Regions from separate parts of the Pseudomonas sp. IT-P253 genome, predicted to be linked through region 1. Evidence: riboswitches for the same ligand, from Rfam matches in the RefSeq annotation. Region 1 holds a riboswitch; the other holds the start of a gene.

Evidence for each region. Region 1 has a riboswitch for cobalamin ahead of cobW (cobalamin biosynthesis protein CobW). Riboswitches for the same ligand answer to the same signal wherever they lie in the genome.
Region 2: it holds a riboswitch for cobalamin, as region 1 does, so the genes downstream of both, cobO (cob(I)yrinic acid a,c-diamide adenosyltransferase) here and cobW (cobalamin biosynthesis protein CobW) in region 1, are expected to answer to the same signal.

What each region holds. Positions count from the first base shown of each region.
Region 1 covers NZ_CATKPT010000011.1:433,531-439,805, reverse strand. Annotated here, with positions in the region: gene ACM6IR_RS07845 (CbtA family protein) at 1-607, opposite strand, end outside; gene ACM6IR_RS07840 (CbtB domain-containing protein) at 619-822, opposite strand; cobalamin riboswitch at 942-1,171, opposite strand; cobalamin riboswitch at 1,349-1,562, shown strand; gene cobW (cobalamin biosynthesis protein CobW) at 1,663-2,724, shown strand; gene cobN (cobaltochelatase subunit CobN) at 2,728-6,275, shown strand, end outside.
Region 2 covers NZ_CATKPT010000025.1:17,343-23,617, forward strand. Annotated here, with positions in the region: gene ACM6IR_RS15240 (O-methyltransferase) at 1-178, shown strand, start outside; gene ACM6IR_RS15245 (PQQ-dependent sugar dehydrogenase) at 297-1,610, opposite strand; gene ACM6IR_RS15250 (hypothetical protein) at 1,677-2,261, opposite strand; cobalamin riboswitch at 2,415-2,648, shown strand; gene cobO (cob(I)yrinic acid a,c-diamide adenosyltransferase) at 2,729-3,340, shown strand; gene ACM6IR_RS15260 (cobyrinate a,c-diamide synthase) at 3,337-4,719, shown strand; gene bluB (5,6-dimethylbenzimidazole synthase) at 4,716-5,366, shown strand; gene cbiB (adenosylcobinamide-phosphate synthase CbiB) at 5,363-6,271, shown strand; gene cobD (threonine-phosphate decarboxylase CobD) at 6,264-6,275, shown strand, end outside.

The sequences.
Region 1 (6,275 bases):
TGAACTGAGACTCCAGGGCTTCTGGGGCCAGCATCGAATGGACTTCCGGTTGCGGCGCACCGATCACATGCGGAACTGCGAGAATCGCCACGCCCAGCACTTTCATCAGCCAGTGACGGCTGAATACGATCAGTGCGATACCGACGGCGGTAGAAGCCGCAGTGCCGATCCACCAGATCTGCCGTTGAGCCAGGTCAGCCGCAGCGGTGCCCGGCAATTCCGGTGGCAGGCCGAGGGTCGGCGCGAGCACGAAGGTTGCGTAACCGGCCAGGCCCCAGAGCAGGCCCTGCGCGGTTTTGGTTGGCGCGCGCAAGGTGTACAGGCCCGCGAGCATCAACGCAAAACCGACCGCGACCACCAGGTTGCCACCGGTGGTGGACAACACGCGCTGCCAGCCGTCTTCCGGCTCCCAGGCTTCGGCGTCATGGGTATGAGCGGCCATGGCACCTTCGGTGTGCTCATGAGCTACAACCGCGGCAGGCTCGGATTTTTCATAGGTTTCCGCCTGAAGAATCAGCGGAGCCACCCAAAAGCTCTGCAGCAATGTCAGTAACAGGGCGGCCAGCAGCCCGGTAAAGCCTGCGGTTTGCGCAATACGCTTGATCATGTCAGCAGGTCTCAATGGCACGGGAAGGCGGAGCTGTGACGGGTATCGTGCGCGGCGTTGTGCACCGCTGCGATGTGCGAGAAACCGGCGAAGTACACAAGGCACGCGCCAAGAATCGACGCACACACGGCGGCGGTCAGGCGTTGGCTCAGGGTTGTGGTGGTGCTGGCGGTGCTGTGGTTGGTGCTGTGGTTGGTGCTGGTGATGGTCGACATGGCGCTTCCCTCTGGTCTGTCGGCAAGTGGAGAGAGCGCATGGAAAACCCCTGCGAGTCGGGCACGCAGAAATTCAAACAGCGCCCGCCCACCGCGGGTTTGTTATTCAGTGAACGTAATCGTCACTTTGTGTTACGGGCCGGTCTCCGGGCTCACGAGGGGCTTTGGCGTCAACCGAAACCTGCAAGAATCACCTTCCCATGCCGAACTGCTGGCACAGTGGATTTGACTCTTCACTCGCTTACCGTTGCGGGGGCAGCACCGGACTGACATGGCTTTAGAGTAAAGCACATGATTCACCGGTTTCCCGTTTCACCCTGTGAAGGGCACCCGTAACAAGGTGCGTAGGAGAGCATGGGTGGGGGATGGGCGTCAATTGGCAAAGGTTCTCAACTCGGCACCGAGGTGGATTCTTCGCGGGCAAGCCTCGCTCCTACGAGGAACGCCGCCGTTCAGTAGGAGCGAGGCTTGCCCGCGAAGGCGTCCTGGCGGTACCACAAGACATTGACCCGCCTCAAGACGATGCGTAGCCTTGCGCTTTCGAGGTTCTTCGGCGGTGCCGAAGCTAAGAAGGGAACGCGGTCGATGCCGCGGCTGCCCCCGCAACTGTGAACGGTGATGTTCGCTGCCACGCCACTGCAAACCCGGTCCAACGGGTTCGCGGGAAGGCGCAGCGAATGCCAGGCCAACGGCCCGGCGCACCGTCAGCCAGGAGACCTGCCTCGACACAGATTCTCACTACAACCGGGCGGGGTGATCCGGTGGCGAACTCTTCAGGCACGCGTGATCGCGTTGCCGGTCGTCGTCCCGTTTGCCCGCCACCTTGCCAAAGGGCATCCGATGAAAACACTGGCCAAACTCCCTGTCACCATCGTTACCGGCTTCCTCGGCTCGGGCAAAACCACCTTGTTGCGGCACATGCTCGACAACGCTCAGGGCCGCCGTATCGCGGTGATCGTCAATGAGTTTGGCGAGTTGGGCATTGACGGCGAAATCCTCAAGCAATGCGCGATCGGTTGCACCGAAGAAGAAGCCAATGGCCGCGTCTACGAATTGGCCAACGGTTGCCTGTGCTGCACCGTCCAGGAAGAATTCTTCCCGGTGATGCGCGAACTGGTTGCCCGTCGCGGCGACCTCGATCACATCCTCATCGAAACCTCGGGCCTGGCCCTGCCAAAGCCGCTGGTTCAAGCCTTCCAGTGGCCGGAAATCCGCAGCGCCTGCACCGTTGATGCGGTCATCACCGTCGTCGATAGCCCTGCGGTGGCGGCGGGTACTTTCGCTGCATTCCCGGACCAGGTCGACGCCCAGCGCAAACTCGATCCGAACCTGGACCACGAGTCGCCACTGCACGAACTGTTTGCCGACCAACTGGCCAGCGCCGACCTGGTGATCCTCAACAAGGCCGACCTGATCAGCGCTGAAGACCTGGCTCGCGTGCGCCTGGAAGTCGCTGAAGAACTGCCGCCTGCGGTGAAAATCATCGAAGCCAGCAGCGGTCGCGTGCCACTGGACGTGTTAATCGGCCTCGGCGCCGGTTCCGAAGAACACATCGACAGCCGTCACAGCCACCACGACCATCACCATGAAGGCGAGGACGATCACGACCACGACGCCTTCGATTCCATTTCGATTGAACTGCCGCAGGCCGACGAAAGCCTGCTGATGGACGTGCTGACTCAACTGGTGGTCAAGCACGGCATCCTGCGGGTCAAAGGCTTCGCCGCCATCCCGAACAAACCGATGCGTCTGCTGATTCAGGGCGTGGGCACGCGTTTCGACAAGCATTTCGATCGTCAGTGGGGCGCCGAAGAAGTGCGCACCACACGTCTGGTACTGATCGGCCAGGCGCTGGACGCCGCTCAACTCGAAGCGCAACTGCGCGTTGCGCTCAGCGTTTAAGCCATGCACCTGCTCAGGACCCAGCCCGGCGGTTTCGTGTCGGATGACAACATTGCCGACCTTGGACAAACCCCCGCCGAGCTGGTGATTCTGTGCAGCGGTGATTCCAGCCTCGCGCTGCTCGCCGAAGCCGCGCAGCAATTGCCCGACGATTACCCGAGCGTGCGCCTGGCAAATCCGATGCAGGTGCAAAATCATGCGTCAGTCGACTTGTATGTCGACGAAGTGCTGCGCCACGCCAAGGTGATTCTGATCTCGTTGCATGGCGGCATCGCCTATTGGCGTTACGGCATTGAGCGGCTGGTGGAATTGTCCCAGCGTGGCGTGCAGTTGATTCTGGTGCCGGGGGATGACCGCCCGGACCCGGAGCTCAGTGACCTGAGCACCGTGGCTGCTTGCGACCGGGACCGGCTCTGGCAGTTTTTGCGTCAGGGCGGCATGAGCAATGCCCTGGATTTTTTCCGCTGCCTGGCCAGTCGTTGGCTGGGTCGCGACTATGCCTGGGCCGAACCACAAACCCTGCCGCGCACCGCGATCTACTACCCGCACAAGAGCCCCGCTGAGTTGAGCGATTGGCAAGCCGACTGGCAGGCCAATCAGCCGGTGGCGGCGGTGCTGTTTTACCGCTCGCACTTGCAGGCGGCAAACACCGGTTTCATCGATATTTTCTGCCAGCGCTTGCAGGCGGCGGGGTTAAACCCGTTGCCCATTGCGGTGGCCAGTTTGAAAGAGCCCGGCTGCCTGACGGTGGTCGAGGACCTGTTGGATGAAGCCTGCGCCTCGGTGATTCTCAATACCACCGGCTTCGCCCAGTCCAGCCCCGAAGCGCCGCATCTGCGGCCGTTTCGCCGCAATATTCCAGTGATTCAGGCGATCTGTGCCCAGGACAATGAGCCCGGTTGGCGCGCCAGCGAACAAGGCCTCGGTCCACGAGACCTGGCGATGCACATCGCACTGCCGGAACTGGATGGGCGGATCATCAGCCGTCCGATCAGTTTCAAGGACCTGGCCTGGCGCAGTGAGCGCAGCCAGTCGGACGTGGTGTGCTACCGAGCGCAACCGGAACGCATGGATTTTGTCGCTGAACTGGCGCGGCGCTGGATCGACCTGGCGCGTGTACCGAACGGCGAAAAGCGCATTGCGCTGATCCTCGCCAATTACCCGACCCGTGACGGGCGCATCGGTAATGGCGTTGGCCTCGACACACCCGCCTCGGCGCTGAATATCTTGCAGGCGCTTCATCAAGCAGGTTATCCGCTACCGGCCGGGTTGCCCGACAGCGGCACCGCGTTGATCCAGCAATTGCTCGGTGGCGTCAGCAACGACCTCGACACCCTTGATCAGCGTCCCTGCCAGCAAAGCCTCGCGCTCGACGATTACAGCCGCATGTTCAATGCCTTGCCCGAGGCCAATCGCCAAGCCGTGCTCGAACGCTGGGGCACCCCGCAAAGCGATCCGATGTTCCGCGGCGGACGGATGATGATTGCTGGTCTGCGCTTTGGCCTGACGTTCGTCGGCATTCAGCCGGCGCGCGGTTATCAGGTTGATCCGAGTGCGGTTTATCACGACCCGGACCTGGTGCCGCCCCACGGGTATCTGGCGTTCTACTTCTGGCTGCGCGACACCTACGGCGCCCACGGTGTGATTCACGTTGGCAAGCACGGCAACCTCGAATGGTTGCCGGGCAAAGGTGTCGGGCTGTCGGAAAATTGCTGGCCGGACGCGCTGCTCGGGCCGCTGCCGAACATTTATCCGTTTATCGTCAACGACCCGGGCGAGGGCGCCCAGGCCAAGCGTCGCACGCAGGCGGTGATCATCGATCACCTGATGCCGCCACTGACCCGCGCCGAAACCTACGGGCCGCTGCGCAACCTCGAACTGCTGGCCGACGAATATTACGAAGCGCAACTGCTCGATCCGCGCCGCGCCCGGGAGTTGCAGCGCGACATCCTGCAGCTGGTGCGCGATACGCACATCGACCGTGAACTGCAGCTGGACGAAAAGCTCGACAGCGATGCCGATGCTGCGATCTGGTTGCCGCGTCTGGACACCTACTTATGTGACTTGAAAGAGTCGCAGATCCGCGATGGCCTGCACATCTTCGGCGAGTCGCCCACCGGGCGTTTGCGCATAGACACGTTGCTGGCCTTGCTGCGTATTCCCCGTGGCGATGGCCGCGGTGCGCAGTCGAGTTTGTTGCGGGCGTTGGCCAAGGCGTTCGAATTGGGCTTTGATCCGCTGGATTGTGCATTGGCCGAGCCCTGGAACGGACCTCGCCCGGATGCTTTGTTGTCGATCAACGACGAGCTCTGGCGCACGGCGGGTGACACCCGCGAACGCCTGGAACTGTTCGCCGCGCAACTGATCTCGCAAACACTGAATGACCCCTGTAGGAGCGAGCTTGCTCGCGATGGAGTGTCAGCCAGATTAATGTCGACTGACACTCCATCGCGAGCAAGCTCGCTCCTACAGGATTTTGTGTGGACCGATGTTAGCGACATCCTCCACCACCTGCGCGAAGTGGTCGCTCCACGTCTGGACGCCTGCGGACCGGCGGAAATGCGCGGCTTGCTTGACGCCCTGAGCGGGCGTTTCGTCCCGGCCGGCCCAAGCGGTGCACCCAGTCGCGGTCGACTGGACGTGCTGCCCACCGGGCGCAACTTCTATTCAGTGGACGTGCGCAATCTGCCAACCACCACCGCATGGCGCATCGGTTTCCAGTCAGCAAACCTGATTCTTGAGCGGCACCTGCAGGACCATGGCGATCACTTGCGTCAGCTCGGCCTGTCGGTGTGGGGCACCGCGACCATGCGCACGGGCGGCGATGACATCGCGCAAGCCATGGCGCTGATGGGCGTGCGCCCGGTCTGGGCCACCGGCAGTCAGCGGGTCGATGATTTCGAAATCTTGCCGTTGAGCGTGCTGGACCGTCCACGCGTGGACGTGACCCTGCGTGTCTCCGGGTTCTTCCGTGATGCCTTTGCCAACTTGATCCGTCTGTTCGATGCCGCCGTGCAAGCGGTTGCTGCATTGGATGAGCCGGATGATTTGAATCCACTGGCCGCCAAGGTGCGTGCGGAGCACGAGGCGTTGATGCTGTCGGGGCTGGATGAAGACGCGGCCAGGCGTCAGGCGGGTTGGCGCATTTTCGGGGCTAAACCCGGTGCTTATGGCGCGGGTGTGCAGGGCGCCATCGACGGTCGCCTGTGGCAAAGCCGCGAAGACCTGGCCGAGGTGTATCTGACCTGGGGCGGCTACGCTTATGGCGGTTCCGATGAAGGCACCGACGCCCGCGAGCAGTTCGCCCAACGCCTGAGCCAGGTGCAAGCCGTGCTGCAAAACCAGGACAACCGCGAGCATGACTTGCTCGACTCCAATGACTATTACCAGTTCCAGGGCGGCATGCTCGCGGCCGTGGAAAGCCTCAGCGGCAAAGTGGCGGCCAGTTACCATGGCGATCACAGTCAGCCGGACTTACCGAAGATTCGTACCTTGAAGGAAGAGCTGAACCGGGTGATCCGTTCCCGGGCGGCCAATCCGAAGTGGATCGA
Region 2 (6,275 bases), on a different contig from region 1:
GGGCGGTCTGGCGGTGTTCGATAACACGCTGTGGAGCGGGCGGGTGCTCGAGGAGCATTCCGAGAGCGCAGACACCCGAGCTATCCAGGCGCTCAATCGTGCCTTGAAGGATGACTCGCGCGTGGATCTGTCGTTGTTGCCGTTGGGCGATGGATTGACGCTGTGCCGTAAGCGCTAAACGCCGATCCTCCCTGTTGTAGGAGCGGAGCGAGCTTGCTCGCGATGGTGTATCAGGCGACATTGATGTAGCTGACCCACCATCGCGAACAAGCTCGCTCCTACAGGGGCTGTGTATCTTATTTAACCGCCCAAACGCGCCACACCTTGTTCCCCACATCATCCGCCACCAGCAAATCCCCCTGCTGATCAATCACCACACCCACCGGACGACCCATGGCCTCTTCTTTGGCGTTGAGGAAGCCGGTGAGCACGTCAATCGGCTGCCCGGTCGGTTTGCCTGCGCTGAACGGCACGAAAATCACTTTATAGCCACTGTGCGGATTACGGTTCCACGAGCCGTGCTGGCCGATGAATGCCCCTTCCTTGAACGGCGCCGCAAGTGTGTTGCCTTCAGCAAATGCCAGGCCCAGCGACGCAGTATGCGGGCCGACTGCGTAGTCCGGAGGGATCGCCTTGGCGACCAGGTCCGGGTTTTGCGGATCGACGCGAATGTCGACATGCTGGCCGTAATAGCTGAACGGCCAGCCATAGAACGCGCCGTCCTTGACCGAGGTGATGTAGTCCGGCACCAGGTCGCTACCGATTTCGTCTCGCTCGTTGACCGCCGTCCACAAGGCGCCGCTGTGTGGCTCCCACGCCATGCCGTTGGGGTTACGCAGGCCCGAGGCGAAGATCCGGTGATTGCCGGTGGCTCGGTCGACTTCCCAGATCGCCGCGCGACCTTCTTCCTTATCCAGACCGTTTTCGGCGACGTTACTGTTCGAGCCCACCGTGACGTACAGCTTGCTACCGTCTTTGCTGGCGATGACGTTTTTGGTCCAGTGATGATTCAACGGACCGGCTGGCAAGTCGACTACTGTGATCGGCGGCGAGGTGATCGCCGTATTGCCGTTTTCATAGTGGAAACGCAACAAGCGGTCGGTGTCGGCCACGTAGAGGTCATTGCCGACCAGCGTCATGCCGAAGGGGGAGTTCAGGTGTTCGAGGAATACCGTGCGGGTTTCGGCGATGCCATCGTGGTCCTTGTCTCGCAGCAGCGTGATGCGGTTCGGACTCGGTACGGCCGCGCCGGCGCGGCCCATGACTTTGCCCATGATCCAGCCGCGAATGCCTTTGCCATCATCGGGTTTCGGTGGTGCGTTGGTTTCGGCCACCAGCACGTCGCCGTTGGGCAACACGTAGAGCCAGCGCGGGTGATCGAGGCCTTCCGCAAAGGCCGCGACCTGAGTTCCGGCGGCTGCAATGGGTTTTGCGCCGGCCGGCCAGCCAATCGCCGGGGCGATGTTCACCGTAGGGATCAGGGTCTTGTTGGGTTCTGGCAGTTTTGGCGAGGGACCCGTGCCGTCGGAGACTTGCAGGCTGGAGGTTTCACTACAGGCGGCGAGCCCTCCGGCGAGCGCGATGACGAACACGAGTTGGGGGATGCGCATGCTGGATGTCTCTATGAATGCCCTATCCATTCATAGAGACGCCGAGTGGATTGAAGGTTCAACCGATCAGCCGCGTGCTTCCTTGAATAGCACGGCGATGCCCGGGTGATAGTTGCCCGCTTCATTGCGCAGTTTTCGGTACGCATAGGGGAAATACCAGGCGACGGCGCAGCTGTGTTCCTTCTGCAGGTCGTCGACCATGTCCTGGAGTTCTTCCGGCGTGGCGCCATGCTGGGCCTTTTGCGGCGCGACAAACAGGCAGCCGAGTTTCAGGTCGCTGGCGTAGCTGATTTTCTTCGCGTCGCTGGTGATATCAAGCAGGGCTTGAGTCAGGTTCAGGCTATTGACCCGAGGCCAGCGCTGCGTCGCCTGGAGGTAGGCGCGTTCTTCGGGGGTAGCGATAAACAGATCGGCGCGCGCATTGCGTTCGCCTTCTTCGGTTTGCTTGCGGGTCGACGTTTGTTGCAGCGTGACCATTTCCGCCATCCAGGCTGCAGTGGAAAGCAGCCCGAGGTTGGCTTTTTCATCGAACCAGTACGGGGTTTCGTTATCGCCGCGCACAGCGTTGTAGCGGTCGATACAGATAAACCAGCGCTCCAGCACCGGGCGCAGGAATTCCAGCTTCGGATTGCTGATGATCATGCCTTGCATGTTGCTCACCCTTGTTATTTTGATTGCGGTTATGGCTCTTTGATATCATTGCTCGCGCTGTGACACAACCTTGGCGTCAGCCGATTGACCGGCGGCAGTATATCGTTCACCGGCGTTCTGTCTTCATTTGACGCTCCATCCCCAACCCTCTAACCTTCGCGGCTTGTTTCAGGTGCTCTGTGACCCTGGTCGACAGAGTGAAACAGGGAAGCCGGTGAGTCACCCCTTCAAACGAAGGGGATCACGATCCCGGCGCTGCCCCCGCAACGGTAAATGAGTGAAGACTGTGCCTTGAGCCACTGTGTCGACTGTCGACATGGGAAGGCGCGCAGTCCGGCGTATCGCTGCTCATGAGCCCGGAGACCGGCCTGATTCATCCAGCGGCATCACGGTGGGCGATGCCAGGCTTTTTTCCGCCTATTCTTGTGCCTGCCCGCCGTTATCCAGCCTCAACGGAGAGCTCCCCCATGACTGATTCCCCTGATCGTGACGAACGCCATCTGGCGCGCATGCAGCGCAAAAAAGCCGTGATCGACGAACGCATCGCTAACTCCCCGAATGAATGCGGCCTGCTGTTGGTGCTGACCGGCAACGGTAAAGGTAAAAGCAGTTCGGCCTTCGGCATGCTGGCCCGGTCCATGGGCCACGGCATGCAATGCGGCGTGGTGCAGTTCATCAAGGGGCGCAACAGCACTGGCGAAGAGTTGTTTTTCCGGCGCTTCCCGGAGCAGGTGCGTTTTCATGTGATGGGCGAGGGCTTCACGTGGGAGACCCAGGATCGCCAGCGCGATATCGCTGCCGCCGAAGCTGCCTGGGCCGTGTCGCAGCAACTGCTGCGCGATCCGTCGATTGGCCTGGTGGTGCTCGATGAGTTGAACATCGCACTGAAGCACGGCTATCTGGATCTCGATCTAGTGCTCAGCGATTTGCAGGCCCGTCCGCCGATGCAACACGTGGTCGTCACCGGTCGCGGCGCCAAGCCGGAGATGATCGAACTGGCCGATACCGTCACCGAAATGGGCGTAATCAAGCACGCGTTCCAGGCCGGGATCAAAGCGCAAAAAGGCGTCGAACTGTGAGTCAACCACGTCATTGCCCGGCGGTACTGATTGCCGCGCCGGCTTCCGGTCAGGGCAAGACCACCGTCACCGCCGCGCTGGCCCGTTTGCATCGCAATCAGGGGCGCAAGGTTCGCGTGTTCAAATGCGGCCCGGACTTTCTCGACCCGATGATTCTCGAGCGCGCCAGCGGTGCGCCGGTGTACCAATTGGACATGTGGATGGTCGGCGAGCAGGAGAGTCGCCGGCTGTTGTGGGAAGCTGCCGGCGAAGCCGACTTGATCCTGATCGAAGGCGTCATGGGGTTGTTCGACGGTACGCCCTCCAGCGCTGACCTGGCGCGGCACTTCGGTGTGCCGGTGCTCGCTGTGATCGACGGCACGGCCATGGCGCAGACATTTGGCGCACTGGCCCTGGGGCTCGCGCGTTATCAGCCGGACTTGCCATTTGCCGGTGTGTTGGCCAACCGCGTCGGCACGCTGCGTCACGCACAATTGCTCGAAGGCAGCCTGACCGAAGGTTTGCGCTGGTACGGCGCCTTGTCGCGGGAAACCGGGATCGAATTACCGAGTCGGCACCTGGGGTTGGTTCAGGCCAGTGAGTTGAACGATCTCGATGTGCGCCTCGATGCGGCGGCGGATGCCTTGGCCAGTAGTTGTGAGGTCGCGCTGCCTCCGGCGGTGGAATTCGCCGCCCCGGATGTGATCGCGGCTGAGCCGTTACTGGCTGGCGTGCGGATAGCGGTCGCCCGCGACGAAGCGTTTGCATTCACCTATGGCGCGAGCCTGGATTTGCTGCGAGCCATGGGCGCCGAGCTACTGTTTTTCTCGCCGATCCGTGATGCCCGATTACCGGAGGCAGACAGCCTTTACCTGCCCGGCGGCTATCCTGAATTGCACCATGTGGCGCTGGCACAGAATGACACGATGCTGAGCGCGATCCGTGCGCACCACGTGGCGGGCAAACCGTTGTTGGCCGAGTGTGGCGGCATGCTTTATCTGCTCGATTCGTTGACCGATGTCGAAGGCGCACGCGCTGAGCTGGTTGGCCTGCTGAGCGGTGATGCGGTGATGCAGAAGCGTCTGGCCGCGTTAGCGTTACAAGCGGTCGAACTGCCCGAAGGTGTGTTGCGCGGGCATACCTATCATCACTCGTTGACCAGCACCGAGCTTGAGCCGATTGCTCGGGGGCTGAGCCCTAACGGTGGGCGCGGGGCGGAGGCGGTTTATCGTGAGGGGCGGATGACCGCTTCCTACGTGCACTTCTATTTTCCTTCCAATCCGACCGCTGTAGCCGCGTTGTTTGCGCCTGATCATGACACCGCCTTCGCGAGCAAGCTCGCTCCCACAGTTGATCACCTAACCCCTGTGGGAGCGAGCCTGCTCGCGAAGCGGCCATGACCGACAACGCATTCTCCGAAGCCGAACGCGCAGCGGTTTACCGAGCCATCTGCGAACGCCGCGACATGCGTCACTTCAGCGGCGGCAGCGTCGAGCCAGAGTTGCTCAGGCGCCTGCTCGAAGCCGCGCATCAGGCGCCGAGTGTCGGCCTGATGCAGCCTTGGCGTTTCATCCGCATCAGCGATCGGGCCCTGCGCGGCGAGATTCAGGTGCTGGTGGAAGAAGAGCGTATCCGCACCGCCGAAGCCCTCGGCGAGCGCACCGACGAATTCATGAAGCTCAAGGTCGAAGGCATCAACGACTGCGCCGAAGTGCTGGTCGCCGCGTTGATGGATGATCGCGAGCGGCATATTTTCGGCCGTCGCACCTTGCCGGAAATGGACATGGCTTCGTTATCGTGTGCGATCCAGAACCTCTGGCTGGCCTCCCGCGCCGAAGGGCTGGGCATGGGCTGGGTCTCGCTGTTCGAACCGCAAGCATTGGCGGACCTGCTGGGGTTGCCAGTCGGCGCAAAGCCGATGGCGGTGCTTTGTCTCGGACCGGTCAAGGAGTTCTATCCGGCGCCGATGCTGGTGCTCGAAGGCTGGGCGCAGGCGCGTCCGCTCAGCGAATTACTGTATGAGAATTATTGGGGAGAGAGTCAATGAGTGTGGCGTTGTTGAGTGTCGCCGCCGTGGCGCTGGATGCGCTGCTGGGTGAACCCAAACGCTGGCATCCGCTGGTGGCGTTCGGCCGTTTTGCCGAGCGCATCGAGCAACGATTCAATGGTGGCGGTCGCGGCTGGCGCAGTCACGGCGTCACCGCGTGGGTGATCGCGGTAGTGCCGCTGACCTTGCTGGCCACGGCGTTGTCCTGGGCGCCTTATGTCGGCTGGATCGTCGAGATTCTCGCGCTCTATTGCGCCCTCGGCCTGCGCAGCCTCGGCGAGCACATCGAGCCGGTGGCCAAGGCTTTGCGCAGCGACGACCTGGACGAGGCGCGCCAACGCGTGAGTTACCTGGTCAGCCGTCAGACCAGTGAACTGGATAAAACCGAAGTCGCCCGTGCGGCCACCGAATCGGTATTGGAGAATGGCAGCGACGCGGTGTTTGCCGCGCTGTTCTGGTTTGCCGTGGCCGGCGCGCCGGGCGTGGTGCTCTACCGTTTGAGCAATACGCTGGATGCGATGTGGGGCTACCGCAACGAACGCTTCGAACGTTTCGGTTGGGCCGCGGCCAAAATCGACGACATCCTCAACTACATTCCTGCGCGACTGGTGGCATTGACCTACGCGCTGCTGGGCAAAACCCGACTGGCGCTCAAATGCTGGCGCACCCAGGGCCCGACTTGGGACAGCCCGAATGCCGGTCCGGTAATGGCCGCTGGTGCGGGAGCTCTCGGCGTCGAGTTGGGCGGAGCGGCGATTTATCACGGTGAACTGCATCAGCGTCCATCATTGGGCGAAGGCGTGCCAGCGGATGCCGACGCCATTGACCGTGGCTGGCAATTGGTCCAGCGCGGCGTCTGGTTATGGCTGCTGATTCTCTGCGTGGGGGCCGAATTTTATGCTTGAACAC